2 regions of the Thermoanaerobacterium thermosulfurigenes genome follow, and region 2 is predicted to be linked to the other one. Evidence: a T-box and tRNA genes for the amino acid it is inferred to sense, from the RefSeq annotation. Region 2 holds a T-box; the other holds one or more tRNA genes.

Region 1 (8,223 bases), on a different contig from region 2:
ATAAAAATAAAGCACTTCTGCAAATATATACAGAGGTGCTTTATAAATACGGATTTTCGATTTGAGCAAATCGAAAATCCGTACTGCTTTTATAGTCCTATAAATTCCTTGCTAATTCTTCTAAAAGTTGAGAAGTAGCGCTTAATTCCTCTATGGAAGAACTAATTTCTTCAAATGCGGTAGCTTGTGTCTCAAAAAATGAGCTTGATTCATTTATTTTGTCAGAAATACTTTTTATAGATTCCTGTATTTTCTCTAATACTGAGTCTATTTTACTTATAGATTCACTGCTGGTATTAGATAACTTTCGTATTTCTTCAGCAACCACACTAAAGCCTTTGCCTTTTTCACCAGCTCTTGCGGCCTCAATGGCTGCGTTTAATCCCAATAAATTTGTTTGTTTAGAAATATTTTGAACAAATTTTAAAATATCATCAGTGCCCTTTGTATTTTCAATAGCTTTATTTACTTCTTCTAATATCTTAGTATTTGAATTAACTACAATTTCGACTCCAGAGGAAACCTCTTGGATAGCTGAAGATATTTGCTCAAGTGATGCTGCCAGATTTTCGGATAGTGACAATACTTTATGTCTTTTTTCTAAACTTTTCCCCATAAGTAAAACCCCAATTACAGAATTATCATAATCTTTTATAGGGATAGCATATGATTTAAACGGTACTCCATATACTTCTTTTGGTACATCTTTTATGATGTAGTTTCCAGTTCTAAGGGCTTCAAAAGCTGCACCACCTTCTGGAATTGCATCACCTACTTTTGCATTAATAGGAAGTTCATCACAATTTTTTATCTCTAAATATTTTTCATTATCTACAATGGCAAAAGATACACTATCCTCAAAAAGTAATGGTAAAAAAGTTGTTAATTTATGAAAAAAGTCAAGCATCTCATCTTTAGATATGGTTATCAATTTTAGTCCTCCTTAATTCGTTAATTTTTTAACTTCTCATAAAGCGCTATAATAAATTATATAGAATTAACGACTTTTGTCAAATTTAGTTAACATTCTTCGATCCCTTATAGGTAATCTAAAAACATTCGTTCACATCTTTTGTAAAACCACCTTTTTTATAAAAATTAAACCAATGACAAGCCATCATTTTTTATAATTTCACACATACCCCTCCCTCCTGATAAAACTTAAAAGTTAAATCCCTAAAACGTCGTCGATATCCTGTGTTTTTTGTACTATCCAATGTAGACGACAAATTACTACCTTATGCAACAACTTTATATAAATATATTCTGCATAATTCCTCTAATTCCTTCTTTATAAATTGAATAAAAAAACAATTGATTACCATTGGCCACTTTCATTATCAAATATGTCAAAATTTTATTGTAATCTACACCGAATAATATGGCATAAAGGTATTGACTAATAGTCCTTTATGTAATATAATTAATGATGTCGCTGGTTGATGTGATTGCCGGAGTGGCGGAACTGGCAGACGCACAGGACTTAAAATCCTGCGGGCCTTTAAAGCCCGTACCGGTTCGATTCCGGTCTCCGGCACCAATTGAATAGTACATCGCGGGGTGGAGCAGTTGGCAGCTCGTCGGGCTCATAACCCGGAGGTCGCAGGTTCAAGTCCTGCCCCCGCAACCAAATATGGCGGCGTAGCTCAGTTGGCTAGAGCATGCGGTTCATACCCGCAGTGTCGGTGGTTCGACTCCACTCGCCGCTACTAAACCAATAAAATCAGGGTTTTGATGATTTTAAAAAAACATATAGTCAAAACGAATAAGTATAATTACTCGCCTAAAAAGGTGGGTGATTTTTTTATATATTTTTTAATATAAGATGAGCATATTAAATACATTAAATCAACATGACAAAAATCTTTAAAATGAGTCTTAAATACTATTGAATTTATAAAATTTATAAATTAGAATGAATCTATGGGAAAAATTTTGGACTAAAGAGAGGTTTTTGTTGATGGAGGAAGAAAAAATTCTTTTTTTGTTAGAAAAAATTAGCAATAATATAGGGAACTTAAATAAATCAATAACTGATTTAAAGTCAGATGTAGATAGTATAAAAGTAGAAATGTATGATTTAAGATCAGAAGTGTATAGTGTGAAAGAAGAATTCACCAATTTAAAATCAGAAATGTTTAATGCAAAAGAAGAGATAAAAAAACTTGGCACTAAGATTAATAATGAAATAACTGATAAAATAAGCGCTTTATTTGATGATAGGCAAATTGTGCACGAAAAAATTGATGAAATAAGCGAAAAGATCGATAGAGTACAAATAGATGTGAACAACATGACGATTAAAAAGTTATATCATGACAATAAAATATTGGAATTAGGACAAAAGCTGAGCAATAGGTAATCTCAGCTTTTATGTTTTTTCTTTTTATACAACAAAAAGCATCGGTTATTTCTTTAAAAGCTTGCAATCCATCTTTTCTGACATTGTTATGAATACATTATTCGCATACATCGACATAAATCTAATTGTCTGCTTTATCATTCACGTTTTTTATATATTTTTCTACTAAGGCGCCTTCTAAATTGTCCCACTCGCTTACGGTAATTGAAGTACAGTTCAAAAGCTTTAAAATTGTATAGACTATTATTGTGCCTGCAACGATAATATCAGCTCTTTCAGGCTGCAAACCATTCAAAAGTCTTCTCTCGTTCAAGCTCAACGACATCATTAAGTCCAGCAACCTTTTTATTTCGCTTTTACTAAGCACATATCCATGAACTAATTCTCTCGAGTAGATTTCTAAACCCTGTGACATGGCAGCAAGTGTTGTTATTGTACCACCTATGCCAACTACATCTGTAGGTATTTCTTGATTTTCACTTATAAATGGCATAAGCATGTCTGTTATATAGAGGCTTATATTATTGTACTCATCGAGCGTAATAGGATCATTCTTTATAAATTTCTCTGTAAGCCTTAAAGCACCTATATCAAAGCTTTTTTTCACAAGGTTTCCGTTAAGATAAGAAAATTCTGTACTCCCTCCACCAACATCCAAAACCAATACACTTTCTCTTTTTATTCCGTATGAGGCACCAATATATCCATAAAGACTTTCAGTTTCACCATCTATTATATCAACGTTTATGCCAAATTTTGAAAGTTCATTTATAAAGCTGTCAGCATTTTTAGCATCTCTCACTGCAGATGTAGCAAAAGCATATATATCTTGTACCTTGAGATTTTCAGCATCGTCTAAAAAAGCTTGTATTGCACTTGCTGTTCGCTCAATAGCATCACTGGCCAATTTCCCACTTTTCGATACAGAATCACCAAGTCTCGTTACTTTAACATCCTTCTTTATGTGTTTAATTTCTTTCCCATCTACATCACACACAAGATGGCGGACAGAATTTGTTCCTATATCGATAACAGAACACCTCATAATAATCCTCCCATAAAAAATCTTCGGGCTTGCCCGAAGTTTTAATAACTAGCGTTTCTTTTATAGCCACCGCCTCTTCTTTTTGAATCAAAATTCTTTTTAAGCTGCTGCTGCCTTTCATCAGAATCCTTTAAAAATTTTGATATTCTCTCTTCAAAAGATATATTATTATTCCGATTGCTATAATTATCACTGTCGTAGCCTTTGTTGCTTTTTACCTGTTTTGGTTTTGGCAAAGCCTTTTTTATTGATAGGCTTATTCTTCCGCCCTTATCCATAGAAAGAATCTTTACCTTCACCTTGTCGTTTTCTTTCAAAAATTCGTTTATGTCTTTTACATACGTGTTAGCAACTTCTGATATGTGGACTAGCCCTGTTTTGCCTTCTGGTAATTGAACAAACGCTCCAAAATCTGTGATATTTAGAACAGTTCCTTCAACTACCTCTCCTACCTGAAATGGCATATAAATGTTTATCCTCCCTCTTCTTATTTGATTACTAATATGTTTAATTATATATTAAAAAGTCATTTCTATCAAGCATATTAAAAAAATTCGCCTTAATTCGAGGAATTTTGTGCATCCTTAGCAGTATCTATAAACATAATCTCTCCTTTTTTGATAAGCCCTAATTTTTGCCTAGCTTCATTTTCGATAAATTCATCTGTCTTTATATATTTTATCTGATTGTTTAATTTTTTATTCTCCTCTTCAGCAGCATTTACTTGTGTAGTAGCTGCATTCAATTTTTTATCCAACACATTTAATGTTATTTGTTGCTTTACAAGAGTAAATAATATGTACACGACAAAAAGAATTAAAAGCACCGGTTTTAGCTTAATCTTTCTACTTTGTTTCATGTCCAATATACCTCTCACACATTTTTATTCATTCGGATATAAATATATTCGACATTTATTAGAAAAATCCTTTATTTTTTTCTCTTAAAAATATTAAAATGTGATATTGTGTTATTGATTAACTTGCCAGGAATGCCCAGTACATTTGAAATATATCTTACCGGTACTGATATAATTTTATAAATAGCAACAAATGGATATGATGCAATCTTATATACCCATATCACTGTATTTCTTATGACCTTATAAAAAAATAGAAGTAGTTTCATCACAATGGGACTTAGAAATATGTTGTACAAAAGTATTCCAATCAAAAGGCCGAGGAATGAGTAAAACCTTATTTCAGCGTAATTACTCACATATAAAAAAAATATAAATACGAACGTTGCCAATATCCAATAGATGATATCACCTATGTCAGTAGCTATTCGCTTTGGCCTTAATATAAGTCTAAACAATTTATATACATCGTATAAAATAGCGATTATTATGCCACCATATAACATGACAAAAAAAGAATAAAGCTGACTTTCAACATTCATTACCATTTACATTATACCTCCTCATATTATATTATATTTATGTGGGAATTTGATATGATTCATTTAATGCGCCAACCGATATTCATGACAATATTACATAATCTTCAGTTTTAAACTATTTGCAAAGTTCGAAAATCTAAACAAAGGAGAAATTGAATATGGGTGTTGTATTTGTTTCAGGACATAAAAATCCAGATACTGATTCCATTTGTTCAGCAATTGCATACGCTAATTTAAAGAGAATAGCCGACAAAATAAATGCGGTTCCAGTAAGGCTTGGTCCTATTAACAGAGAAACGCAATTTGTTTTAGACTATTTTAATGTAAATGAACCACTATTGATAGACAATGTATATACTCAGGTTGGCGATATTGCTTATGATAAGCCACTTACTATAAGTGAAAAAGCACCAATGTATGAAGCTTGGAATATTTTATTAAACAACAATTCCAAGACAATTGTTGTAGTAGACGATGAAAATAAATTAAAAGGCATCGCTACTATGGGCGACCTTGCAAAGGCATACCTGACATCATCACATGAGCTTTCAAATTACACTATTCCAGTTGAAAACATCATAAAGACATTAAACGGAAAGCTAATCTTAAAAAATGAGGAATTTGTAAGAGGTGACATAATTGTTGCCGCAATGCAAACACAAAGTGTAGTAAGTAGAATAGAATCCGGCATGACATTAATCGTAGGAAACAGAGAAAACATACAATTAGAATCAATAAAAAAAGGCGCAAAGACTATAATAATCACCGGCGGAGAAGACCCATCGAATGCAGTCATAGAAGAAGCAAAAAAGTTTGGCTCCACCTTGATAGTAGTGCCTTGTGACACTTTTGATACCATAAAGCTTATAAATCAGTGCTTGCCTGTATCATTGATAATGATCAAAGATGACATTGTCACATTTAAAGACAGTGATTACATAGATGATGTCAGACAGACGATGTTAAAATACAGATATAGAAATTTTCCTGTGGTTGATGATGAAGGAAAAGTATTGGGGTTATTGGCAAGACGCCATATATTGGACTATGAAAGAAAGAAAATAATACTTGTAGATCACAACGAATTATCTCAAGCCGTTGACGGGATAGAAGATGCTACTATCCTTGAAATCATCGACCACCATCGAGTTGGCGGCATTGAAACAAATCAACCTATACTGTTTAGAAATCAGCCCGTAGGCTGTTCTTCTACAATAATCAATAAAATCTATGAAGAGAGAGGTATAACGCCAGATAAGCGTATTGCAGGACTCATGTGTGCGGCCATATTGTCAGACACACTTGTATTCAAATCGCCAACATGCACACCAGAAGATATAAGAGCAGCAAAAAAATTGGCTGAAATAGCTGGGATAGACATAGAGTCTTTTGGCAAAAAGATGTTTGAAGCTGGCACATCTTTAAAAGGCAAGACAGTTGAAGAGATATTTTACACCGACTTTAAAGAATTTCTAATCGGCAACTTAAGAGTTGGCATAGGACAAGTCAACACATTGTCGAGCATCGGAAATCTTAAAGATGATCTTCTTAAATTCATGGAGGAAGAAAGAAAAAACAAAAACTTTGATATGCTTTTGCTAATGCTAACAGATATAATAAATGAAGGATCATTGTTCTTGTTTGCAGGCAATCACAAAGAGCTGTTGGAAAGAGCATTTAACATAAACATCGACAACAACCATTTTTACCTTCCATACATCATATCAAGAAAAAAGCAAGTTGTACCTCCAATAGCAAAAGCGATAAACTTAAAATAGTTTATCGCTTTTTTCTAAATATTCTATGATATCTTTAAAATCTTCAAATGGAATGGATGGAATGCCATTGTCTTCACAGTATTTTAATAGCACACCTTTCGCAAAAAGCAAATCGGCATATTTTGAAACGCAAATATCGGAGTAACCATCGCCAATATAGATAATCCGCGTGTTTTCCTTTTTATATTTTTTTAAGATATCCAACTTGCAAGAACCACATTTATCGCAATCATCAGATGTATTAAATGACGCCACAATTTTGCCGTCTCGAAAATCAAGCTTATTGCTAAAATACTCCATGTCAATATTGTATTTATCTAGGACAGTCCTTATGTTGAAGTCATAACCATCGCTGGCTATTATAACTTTATAGCCTCTATCTTTGCAAAACTCCATGAAATCTTTAAAATATAAATCTATTTCCATCGTCAAAAGCAATGATTTCAATTTTTCTTCATCCATGTCCATAATCTTAAATGTCTCTAATGCACATTCTTCTGTAGTTATCTTCCCTTCTTCCCAATCTTTCTCTATCTCTTGCCAGCCGTCTTTAGCAAAAGCCTTTACCATCGCATAGCACGTATCTTCTTTTGTTATTGTTCCATCAAAGTCTACAAGTACATAAGTATCCATAAAGCATATCCCCTTTAAATCATCTATTATTATAATACACGATTTAAAGGGACACATCAATTCTCAAATTCACCTAAACATCCTGCTTAAAAAACCGCCAGATTTACCCATTAATCCACCTCTATCGCTGTAAACAATACTTATAACTTCTCCATCTATTGATACATTTCCATCGTCCAAATTCAGCTTATTTATGTGAAGTTCTTGACCTTTAATCGTGAGAATCCCCATTGATGTTTCCAGCACAACAGTTTCATCATCAAAACTTACAACGTTGTCTACGCCTGTTATTTGCATCTTTTCCCTATTTTGCACAGAGATATTTTGCGGTTTATTGATGTTTGTCCCTTTTCTATCATCCATCATAACACCTCCTCTTTTAGAATAATTTTATGTCCACATCAATTTTTTAGAACAAAAAAAGAGAGCTTTTGGCTCTCTTTAATCCCAGAGTTTCACAATATTTATATTTTTGAAATAATGCATTATTATGTCACTGGCTTTAGCTCCATTTTTAGCCATCTGATATGCACCCCATTGAGACATGCCGACACCGTGCCCAAATCCCCTGCCCTTTATTGTAAGATTATTTCCATCGTATTTGACGCTGTCTAACATTGTAGACTTCATCTTTTCACTTCCAATGGCAATCCTGAAATCTGGCGCATTTACAGGTATTTTATCAAAGTTCAGAAGTACCGTCCTGCCAGATATTCCTTTTGCTCCTATCTTCACTGTTTTAAAATCGCTTATTTCTATACCCATCTTGTTTAATGCACTTAAAACTTCCTGTTTTGTAAAAGTATATGACCAATTTCTTATATTAGGAGGAGCTACTTTAATATCATCTGATTTTACACTTTCTGTATACGGTGGCTCACTTTTTTTATAATTAAGCCCTTCTTTAGCCAATGCCGTTCTACCGGCAGCATCTGAATGAAACCATGCTTCGATGTATTTTCCATCGTATACGGCTACTAAGCCCCTCGTATCATTTACTGCTT
Region 2 (8,223 bases):
GAGATACACGTATTGTAGGTGTTGAAATACAAAGTGAAGTTGCCAATATTGCTATAAGAAATGTATATCTCAATAATTTTGAAGGTAGAATAGACATAATAAACGATGATATTCGAAATGTTGTGGATAAATTGGGGATTGAAAAATACGATATTGTGACATCTAATCCTCCGTACATGCCGTACAAGACAGGATTTGACAAAAATAGCGAAAGTGAAAACATATCGCGATACGAGTTAAATGGCGGGCTTGACGATTTTATAAAGGTTGCGTCAAGGCTTTTGAAGTTTGGAGGCAAGTTTTTTTTAGTGCATAGAGTGGATAGGATTGTGGATATTGTTTATAATTTGCGGATTTGCAACTTAGAACCTAAAAAAATAAGGTTCATCCATCCACATATTGGGGAAAAGCCAAATTTAGTCTTGGTGGAATCAAAGAAAGGCGCAAAAAGTGGTGTTGTAATAATGCCGCCTCTCTATGTCTACGAAGAAAATGGAGGATATACAAAAGAACTTTTAAGTATATACGGGAAAACTTCGATAGAGGAGGAATAACATGTCTGGAAGATTGTATTTGTGCCCAACACCAATTGGAAACTTGGAAGACATAACCTTAAGAGTTTTAAAGGTGCTTAAAGAAGTGGACATAATTGCTGCTGAAGACACGAGGCAGACTTTAAAACTTTTGAATCATTACGACATAAAAAAAACCGTAGTAAGCTACCATGAGCATAACAAAGCTTCAAGAGGCGAAAAACTTTTAATAGATTTAAAGGCTGGGAAGAATGTAGCGCTGGTTACTGATGCTGGTACACCGGGCATATCTGACCCTGGGGAAGACCTTGTAAAACTTTGCTTAGAAGATAAGATAAATGTAGTATCGCTTCCCGGCGCTACAGCAATAACAACGGCATTAGTAGGCTCTGGGCTTGACACAAAGAAGTTTGTTTTCTTAGGATTTTTGCCAACAAAGAAAAGCGAGAGAGAAAGCGCTTTGGATGAGATAGGGAGAGAAAAGAGAACGGTTATCATTTATGAGGCGCCTCATAGAATTGTCAGGACGTTGGAAGAATTAAAGCCATACATAGAAGGCAGAAAGGTTGTAATAGCAAGAGAGCTTACAAAAGTGCACGAAGAGTATATAAGGGGAACGGTAGATGAGGTTCTATTAAAATTAGGAGATGATGTAAAAGGAGAAATTGTGGTCCTTATAGAAGGTGGGAAAAATCAAGTTGCGATGGAACCAAAGGAGCTTCTCAGAAAATACATTGAATGCGGCATGGATAAGAAAGAAGCGATTAAATTGACGGCTAAACAATTAAAAATACCAAAAAGCGAAATTTACAAGCTCGCATTGAAGGATGAATCGTAATTCGATTTCGCCTATCAGTATCAATTGATAATGATAATCAATAATTTCAGCTATAAAAATATCTTAATATATTGCATAATTTTTAGTTTAAGCATATAATATGTATTATATTAAAAATTATCAATTGATACAAAGGGGTTTTACGATGAATTCATTTAAAAAGATAAAGAATGTTTTGATACTTATACTTTTTATAAATATAGCTGTGGCGTTAGCTAAACTTTTGTACGGCTTGCATATAAAAAGCGCCAGCATGGTGGCTGATGGGTTTCATTCATTATCAGACAGTTCAGGTAATATAGTAGGCCTTGTAGGCATATATTTGGCGTCAAAACCGCAGGATGAAGAACATCCTTATGGGCATAAAAAATTTGAGACGTTTTCGTCAATTTTTATATCTGTGATGCTATTTGTAGTAAGTTATACTATACTAAAAGAAGCTTATGGCAGGCTTTTAAATCCTGTAGAACCAAAAATCACGTTAGACAGCTTCATAATAATGATTACTACATTATTGCTTAACATATTTGTATTTGCTTACGAGTACAGGCAAGGAGTAAATTTAAAAAGCGACATACTTGTATCTGATTCACTTCACACAAAAAGCGACATCTACGTGTCTGTCTCTGTTCTTATAACACTTATTGCATTAAAACTTGGAATACCGCCATACATCGATCCGCTGATGTCTATAGCAATATCGATATTCATCGTAAAAGCAGGTATTGAAATAATAAAGCACAGCTCCGACATTTTGTGCGATAGGATTGTCATAGATTCAGAAAAAATCCGCGACATCGCTTTATCCGTAAAAGGTGTGCTTTCATGCCATCAAATAAGAAGCAGAGGTAGAGAAGACGACATAAATATAGACATGCATATAATGGTTGACCCGAGTGAAAATATAAAAGATGCTCATTATATAGCTGATCAGTTGGAAGAAAAATTAAAAAAGGAAATACCTGGTGTTACAGAAGTCATTGTTCATATAGAGCCTTACGATAAAAATGAAGTAACAGAGTAAAAAAATAATAGAAGTAAAACTTCTATTATTTTTTAATATTATTCGCTTTTTTTAATGTCATCGAGGCATGTCTTGCAGATATTTTTGCCTTTGTAATTGACGACATTTTCTGCATTGCCGCAGAAAATACATGCAGGCTCGTACTTTTTAAGTACAATCTGCTCGCCATCCACGTAGATTTCTAAAGCGTCTCTTTCTGCAATATTCAGAGTCCTTCTAAGTTCGATAGGAATGACGACTCTTCCTAACTCATCCACTTTTCTTACAATTCCTGTGGATTTCAACATATCTCTCCCCTCCTAAAACTACAAAATTCGACAAATTCTTTGCATTCTAATAATACCAAGTTTTGAAAAATAAGTCAATAGTTTAATGGCATTTTTTTTTAAAAATAACATAAATTTTTATGGGATGGGGGAGATAAAATTGATAAATTATATATGGATCTTCATGATTGGTACAGGTGTAATTGTCGGCATGATAAATGGTAGGATGGGGGAGGTATCAAAAGCTATAATAGATTCATCTGAGTCGGCTGTTACAATATCAATAGGACTCGTAGGCATCATGTCTTTATGGTTAGGTATAATGCAGATAGCTGAAAAATCTGGACTTATGGATGCATTGGCAAAAGTTTTAAAGCCAGTCATAGTAAAACTATTCCCTGAGATACCAAAAGATCATCCTGCTATTGGTGCTATGATAATGAATATATCAGCAAATATGTTAGGATTAGGAAATGCGGCTACGCCTTTTGGAATAAAAGCGATGGAATACCTTCAAGAATTAAATAAAAAGGATGTTGCATCTAATTCCATGTGCACATTTCTCGTTATAAATACTGCATCAGTGCAGCTTCTTCCTGCTGTTATGATAGGATTAAGGGCTTCTTTAGGTGCGAAAAATCCAGCGGATTTTGTGTTGGCTGGACTTTTATCCAGCATTACAGCTTTAACCGTAGGCCTTGTGGTCGTGAAATCACTTGAAAAGTCATCCCTTTTTAAGGAGTGATATTTTTGCTTAAATCGATTTCTGAGTTTATAATTCCAGCTATCATGTTTTTGATTCCTGTATATGGTTTAATTAATCATGTAAAAATTTATGAAGTCTTTTTAGATGGTGCAAAAGAAGGCATTAATACGATAATAAAAATATTTCCTGCTTTGCTGGCAATGTTGGTGGCAGTGGGAGTCCTGAGAGCATCCGGAACTTTAGATATCTTTGCAAAGTGGATTTCACCGCTTACTGCAACAATTGGAATGCCGTCAGATGTAGTGCCATTGGCTCTCATAAGGCCTCTATCTGGAAGCGGTGCATTAGGCATAGTGACAGAACTTATTAAATCTCATGGGCCTGATTCGTTTACAGCCAGACTTGCTTCTGTTATGTATGGCTCTACAGAGACTACGTTTTACGTTTTATCGGTTTATTTTGGATCTGTTGGAGTTAAAAAGATGAGACATTCCATAATAGCAGGCATTGCTGCTGATATCGCTGCAATACTGTCATCTGTTTTTTACAGCAGATTGTTTTTTTGAAACTTCAAATCTGATATACTAAAGACAGTAATATAAAAACGAGGAGTTTACATGATATGGGGATATTGATAAACAGGTTAAAGCGCATACTATCTGATGAGGCCGAAAAAGTCTATATTGTAGGAGGAACCATAAGAGACAGAATACTAAATGTAAATATAAGCGATTATGATTTTGCTGTATTAGGTGATGCTGCTTCGGTTTCAAAGCTTGTATGTGATAAGCTAAAAGGCTCTTATGTGCCTTATGCAGAGGACAGAGGTACATATAGAGTCGTATATGAAAATGTAGTGCTGGATTTTACACAAATTAGAGGCGAAAATATAGATGAAGATTTGATTCATAGGGACTTTACGATAAATGCGATGGCAATAAGGCTAAATGATTTTTTTGATGTAGACTTGATAGTAGATCCTTTAGGAGGGTTAAAGGATTTAAGAGAAAAGAAGATAAAATGCGTAGGGAAAAGTTCCTTCGATGATGACCCTTTAAGGATGCTTAGAGCTATTAGATTTGCAGCCAAATACAATTTTTCTATAGATGAGGATTCCAAAAATCTTATAAGAGAAAAAGCCGATTTGATTAAGAACGTTTCTTCAGAAAGGATCATGAGTGAAATATATTCTATACTTAAGTCAAAGGAGTCATTTAAATACTTACAAATGATGGACGAGCTGGGGTTAATCGATGCGCTTTTTCCTGAGATAGCTGAGATGAAAGAGATAGGCAAGTGTTATTATCAGGTTTTGGACTCATGGCATCATTCCATAAAGACGATAGAAGAATATGAAACAATTGTAAATGAGCTCAGATTTCCTTCAGATATAGAAAATTTGGTCAAAAAGTACCTTGATAAAGATCTTTCCTCAGGAAACAAGCTAAAAGACGTATTGAAACTTGCTGCAATGTTTCATGAAATCGGCAAAAAAGATGCTATTTACATAGATTCTGATAATAGGCTTCAGTTTTACAATCACGATGTAAAGGGAGAAAAAATTGTTGCAGATATAGCTAAGAGATTAAAACTGGCGAAAAAAGAAGCATCTCTGATAAAGAAGATGGTTTTGTACCACGTAAATCCATTTTTACTTTACATAGATGGGACTGGAAACAAAGCATTGTTTAAGTTTTTTTCTGACCTTGAAGAAAATGCTATAGGGTGTTTGCTTTTGTCGTTAGCTGATATTACTTCGTCTATGAAAGGACAAGGCAGGTTGAATGAAGCTTCATGCTATAGGAATTTTATAACAAAGCTATTAAGAAGGTACATGGACTTTGAAAAGACGAAGATACCACTTCTTACGCCGCTTGATATAATAGTCAATTTTGATCTTAAAGATTATAAGCTTTTAAATCAAATACTATACGAATTGAGAAAGAATCAATTTTACGGTGAAATAGAAAGCAGAGAAGACGCAGTAAAATTTGTAGAGGAAAGAATGAAGATGGAGAAAATATAGTTGACAATACATTTGCGGTAAAGTATATTATTATGTAATGATGTAAATAATATATAAAAAGGCAATGAAGGGAAGAGTAGAAAGGAATTTCTCTTAAAGAGAGCTGGGTTAAGGTGAAAGCCAGTAGGGAATGAACTTTTGAACATGGACCTTGAGCTTCAAAGCTGAAATTAAGTAGGCTTTGGCGGGATTTCCCGTTACAGAGTAGGAGTGTGACAGCACTTTATGAGGCATACGGCCGTGAGGCGTATGTGAAAAGGGTGGTAGCGCGATCAAACTCGCCCCTTAATGGGAGGCGGGTTTTTTTACGCCTTAAAATAAATTTAGATGAGGAGGATTTTTATGGCGAAGACTTTTTACATTACAACACCTATATATTATCCAAGCGATAAGCTACATATAGGTCATTCTTATACGACTGTCGCTGCAGATGCGATGGCTCGCTTCAAAAGGCTTACAGGCTATGATGTGATGTTTTTGACAGGAACAGACGAACACGGTCAAAAGATACAGAGAAAGGCAAAGGAAAAAGGCGTTACACCTAAACAGTATGTGGATGAAATTGTGGCATGGATAAAAGATTTGTGGAATACTATGGACATAAGCAATGACAAGTTTATAAGGACAACGGACAAGCAGCATGAAGAGATTGTACAAAAGATATTTACAAAGCTTTATGAAAAAGGGGACATATACAAAAGCGAATACGAGGGTTGGTACTGCACACCTTGTGAGACGTTTTGGACTGAGAAACAGCTTGTCGATGGAAACTGCCCAGATTGCGGCAGACCTGTAGAGCTTGTGAAAGAGGAAAGTTATTTCTTTAAGCTTTCAAATTACGCAGACAAACTTCTTAAATATTACGAGGAGCACCCAGACTTTATACAGCCTGAATCAAGGTTAAATGAGATGGTAAGCTTTATAAAGTCAGGTCTTGAGGATTTGTGCGTATCCAGAACGTCATTTGACTGGGGCGTAAAAGTTCCGTTTGATCCAAAACACGTTGTGTATGTTTGGATTGACGCCCTTTCCAACTACATAACTGCGTTGGGTTATTCTACAGACCATGACGAAGATTTTAAAAAGTACTGGCCGGCAGATGTGCACCTTGTTGGAAAGGAAATCGTAAGATTCCACACCATTATATGGCCTGCAATGCTTATGGCGCTGGATTTGCCTCTCCCTAAGAAAGTGTTTGGCCATGGTTGGCTTATATTAGAAGGCGGCAAGATGTCAAAGTCAAAGGGCAATGTGGTTGACCCGAAAGAACTTGTGTCAAAATACGGCGTAGATGCCATAAGGTATTTTCTTTTAAGAGAAGTTCCATTTGGAGCAGATGGTGTATTCTCAAATGAAGCCTTGATTTCCAGGATAAATTCTGACCTTGCCAATGATTTTGGCAATCTTTTAAGCAGGACTGTAACGATGGTAGAAAAATACTTTGACGGTGTAGTGCCAGAAGTTTCGGATAAAGATGACGTTGATGATGAGTTAATATCTATCGCAAATAACTTACCAAAAGTTGTTGAAAGCTATATGGATAAGCTGCAGTTTTCAAATGCTCTTGCGGAAATCTGGAAGCTTGTGGGTCGCGCCAATAAGTACATTGACGAGACGATGCCATGGGTATTGGCAAAAGATGAAAACAAAAAAGGAAGGCTTAAAACTGTTCTTTATAACCTTGTAGAATCACTGAGGTTTGTCGCGATTTTGATAACGCCATTTATGCCAAATACGCCTATCAAGATATATGAACAGCTTGGGATTGACGATGATTTAAGGACATGGGATAGCCTTAAATTCGGCTTACTGAAATCAGGCACAAAAGTTAAAAGAGGTGAGAATATTTTCCCAAGGATCGATGTAGAAAAGGAGCTTAAAGAAGCTGAAAAGACTTCTAATAAAGTAGAAGCTAAGGAAGAGACAAATTACATCAAAATAGACGATTTTGCAAAAATTGATTTGAGAGTTGCAGAAGTATTGGAAGCAGAAAAAGTAGAAGGCGCTGATAAATTATTAAAGCTTAAACTTAAAGTTGGCGATGAGGTAAGGCAAGTTGTATCAGGACTTGCGCTGCATTACAAGATAGAAGAGCTTGTAGGCAAAAAACTCGTCCTCGTTGCAAATCTGGAGCCTAAAAAATTAAGAGGCATAGAATCATACGGAATGATTTTGGCGGCATCAAACGAAGGCAAATTGACTGTTGTAACTTTAGATAAAGACATAGAAAGCGGTGCGAAGGTAAAATAGGAGGGCATAGGCCCCTCTTATTTTTTTATGTGCTTTTTACCTTACAATAAATTTTTAAAAAAATTGACATTTTTGCTATCATAGTGTACTATGTAATTAGTGCACTATGATAGTATGATGGAGGTGAAACATGAAAGTCGAATTCAATGAAAAAATGCCTATTTATATCCAGATTATGGATATGATAAAGAGGGACATAGTCACAAAAAAATTAAATGGAGGAGATAAATTGCCTTCTGTAAGAGAGATGGCCGAAAGCCTTAAAGTGAATCCAAATACTGTTCAAAGAGCTTATCAAGAACTTGAAAGGGAAAACGTCACATATACACAAAGAGGCATGGGAACATTTATAACCGAAAATACCGAAAAGCTTGCATCATTAAAAAGAGAAATGGCGAAAGAGATAGTTGAGTCATTTGTAACAGGTATGAGAAGCTTAGGATTCAATTCAAATGAAATACTCGAAATTATTAAGGAATATCTTAAAGAGGAGGTCAACTGATGGGGTTAATTTTAAAAACGGCAAACCTTACTAAAAATTATTACAGCAAAAAGGCATTAAAAGGAATTAATATTGAAT

The links. The T-box of region 2 lies ahead of metG (methionine--tRNA ligase). A T-box ahead of a tRNA ligase gene usually reads a tRNA of that ligase, here a tRNA-Met.
Region 1: it encodes a tRNA-Met, which carries the amino acid that the T-box ahead of metG (methionine--tRNA ligase) is inferred to sense. The anticodon was not compared.

The regions. Positions count from the first base shown of each region.
Region 1 is NZ_JBPODR010000003.1:28,374-36,596, reverse strand. Features, by position in the region: gene HNR52_RS01585 (methyl-accepting chemotaxis protein) at 98-616, opposite strand; tRNA gene HNR52_RS01580 (tRNA-Leu) at 1,451-1,540, shown strand; tRNA gene HNR52_RS01575 (tRNA-Met) at 1,555-1,630, shown strand; tRNA gene HNR52_RS01570 (tRNA-Met) at 1,636-1,709, shown strand; gene HNR52_RS01565 (hypothetical protein) at 1,961-2,362, shown strand; gene HNR52_RS01560 (Ppx/GppA phosphatase family protein) at 2,484-3,407, opposite strand; gene HNR52_RS01555 (S1 domain-containing RNA-binding protein) at 3,449-3,871, opposite strand; gene HNR52_RS01550 (FtsB family cell division protein) at 3,967-4,266, opposite strand; gene yabQ (spore cortex biosynthesis protein YabQ) at 4,338-4,814, opposite strand; gene HNR52_RS01540 (putative manganese-dependent inorganic diphosphatase) at 4,967-6,586, shown strand; gene HNR52_RS01535 (MtnX-like HAD-IB family phosphatase) at 6,578-7,219, opposite strand; gene yabP (sporulation protein YabP) at 7,289-7,582, opposite strand; gene HNR52_RS01525 (SpoIID/LytB domain-containing protein) at 7,661-8,223, opposite strand, start outside.
Region 2 is NZ_JBPODR010000031.1:1,628-9,850, reverse strand. Features, by position in the region: gene HNR52_RS10365 (tRNA1(Val) (adenine(37)-N6)-methyltransferase) at 1-554, shown strand, start outside; gene rsmI (16S rRNA (cytidine(1402)-2'-O)-methyltransferase) at 556-1,371, shown strand; gene HNR52_RS10355 (cation diffusion facilitator family transporter) at 1,517-2,395, shown strand; gene HNR52_RS10350 (AbrB/MazE/SpoVT family DNA-binding domain-containing protein) at 2,434-2,682, opposite strand; gene HNR52_RS10345 (nucleoside recognition domain-containing protein) at 2,822-3,406, shown strand; gene HNR52_RS10340 (spore maturation protein) at 3,412-3,933, shown strand; gene HNR52_RS10335 (CCA tRNA nucleotidyltransferase) at 3,990-5,393, shown strand; T-box leader at 5,449-5,682, shown strand; gene metG (methionine--tRNA ligase) at 5,736-7,643, shown strand; gene HNR52_RS10325 (GntR family transcriptional regulator) at 7,774-8,145, shown strand; gene HNR52_RS10320 (ABC transporter ATP-binding protein) at 8,145-8,223, shown strand, end outside.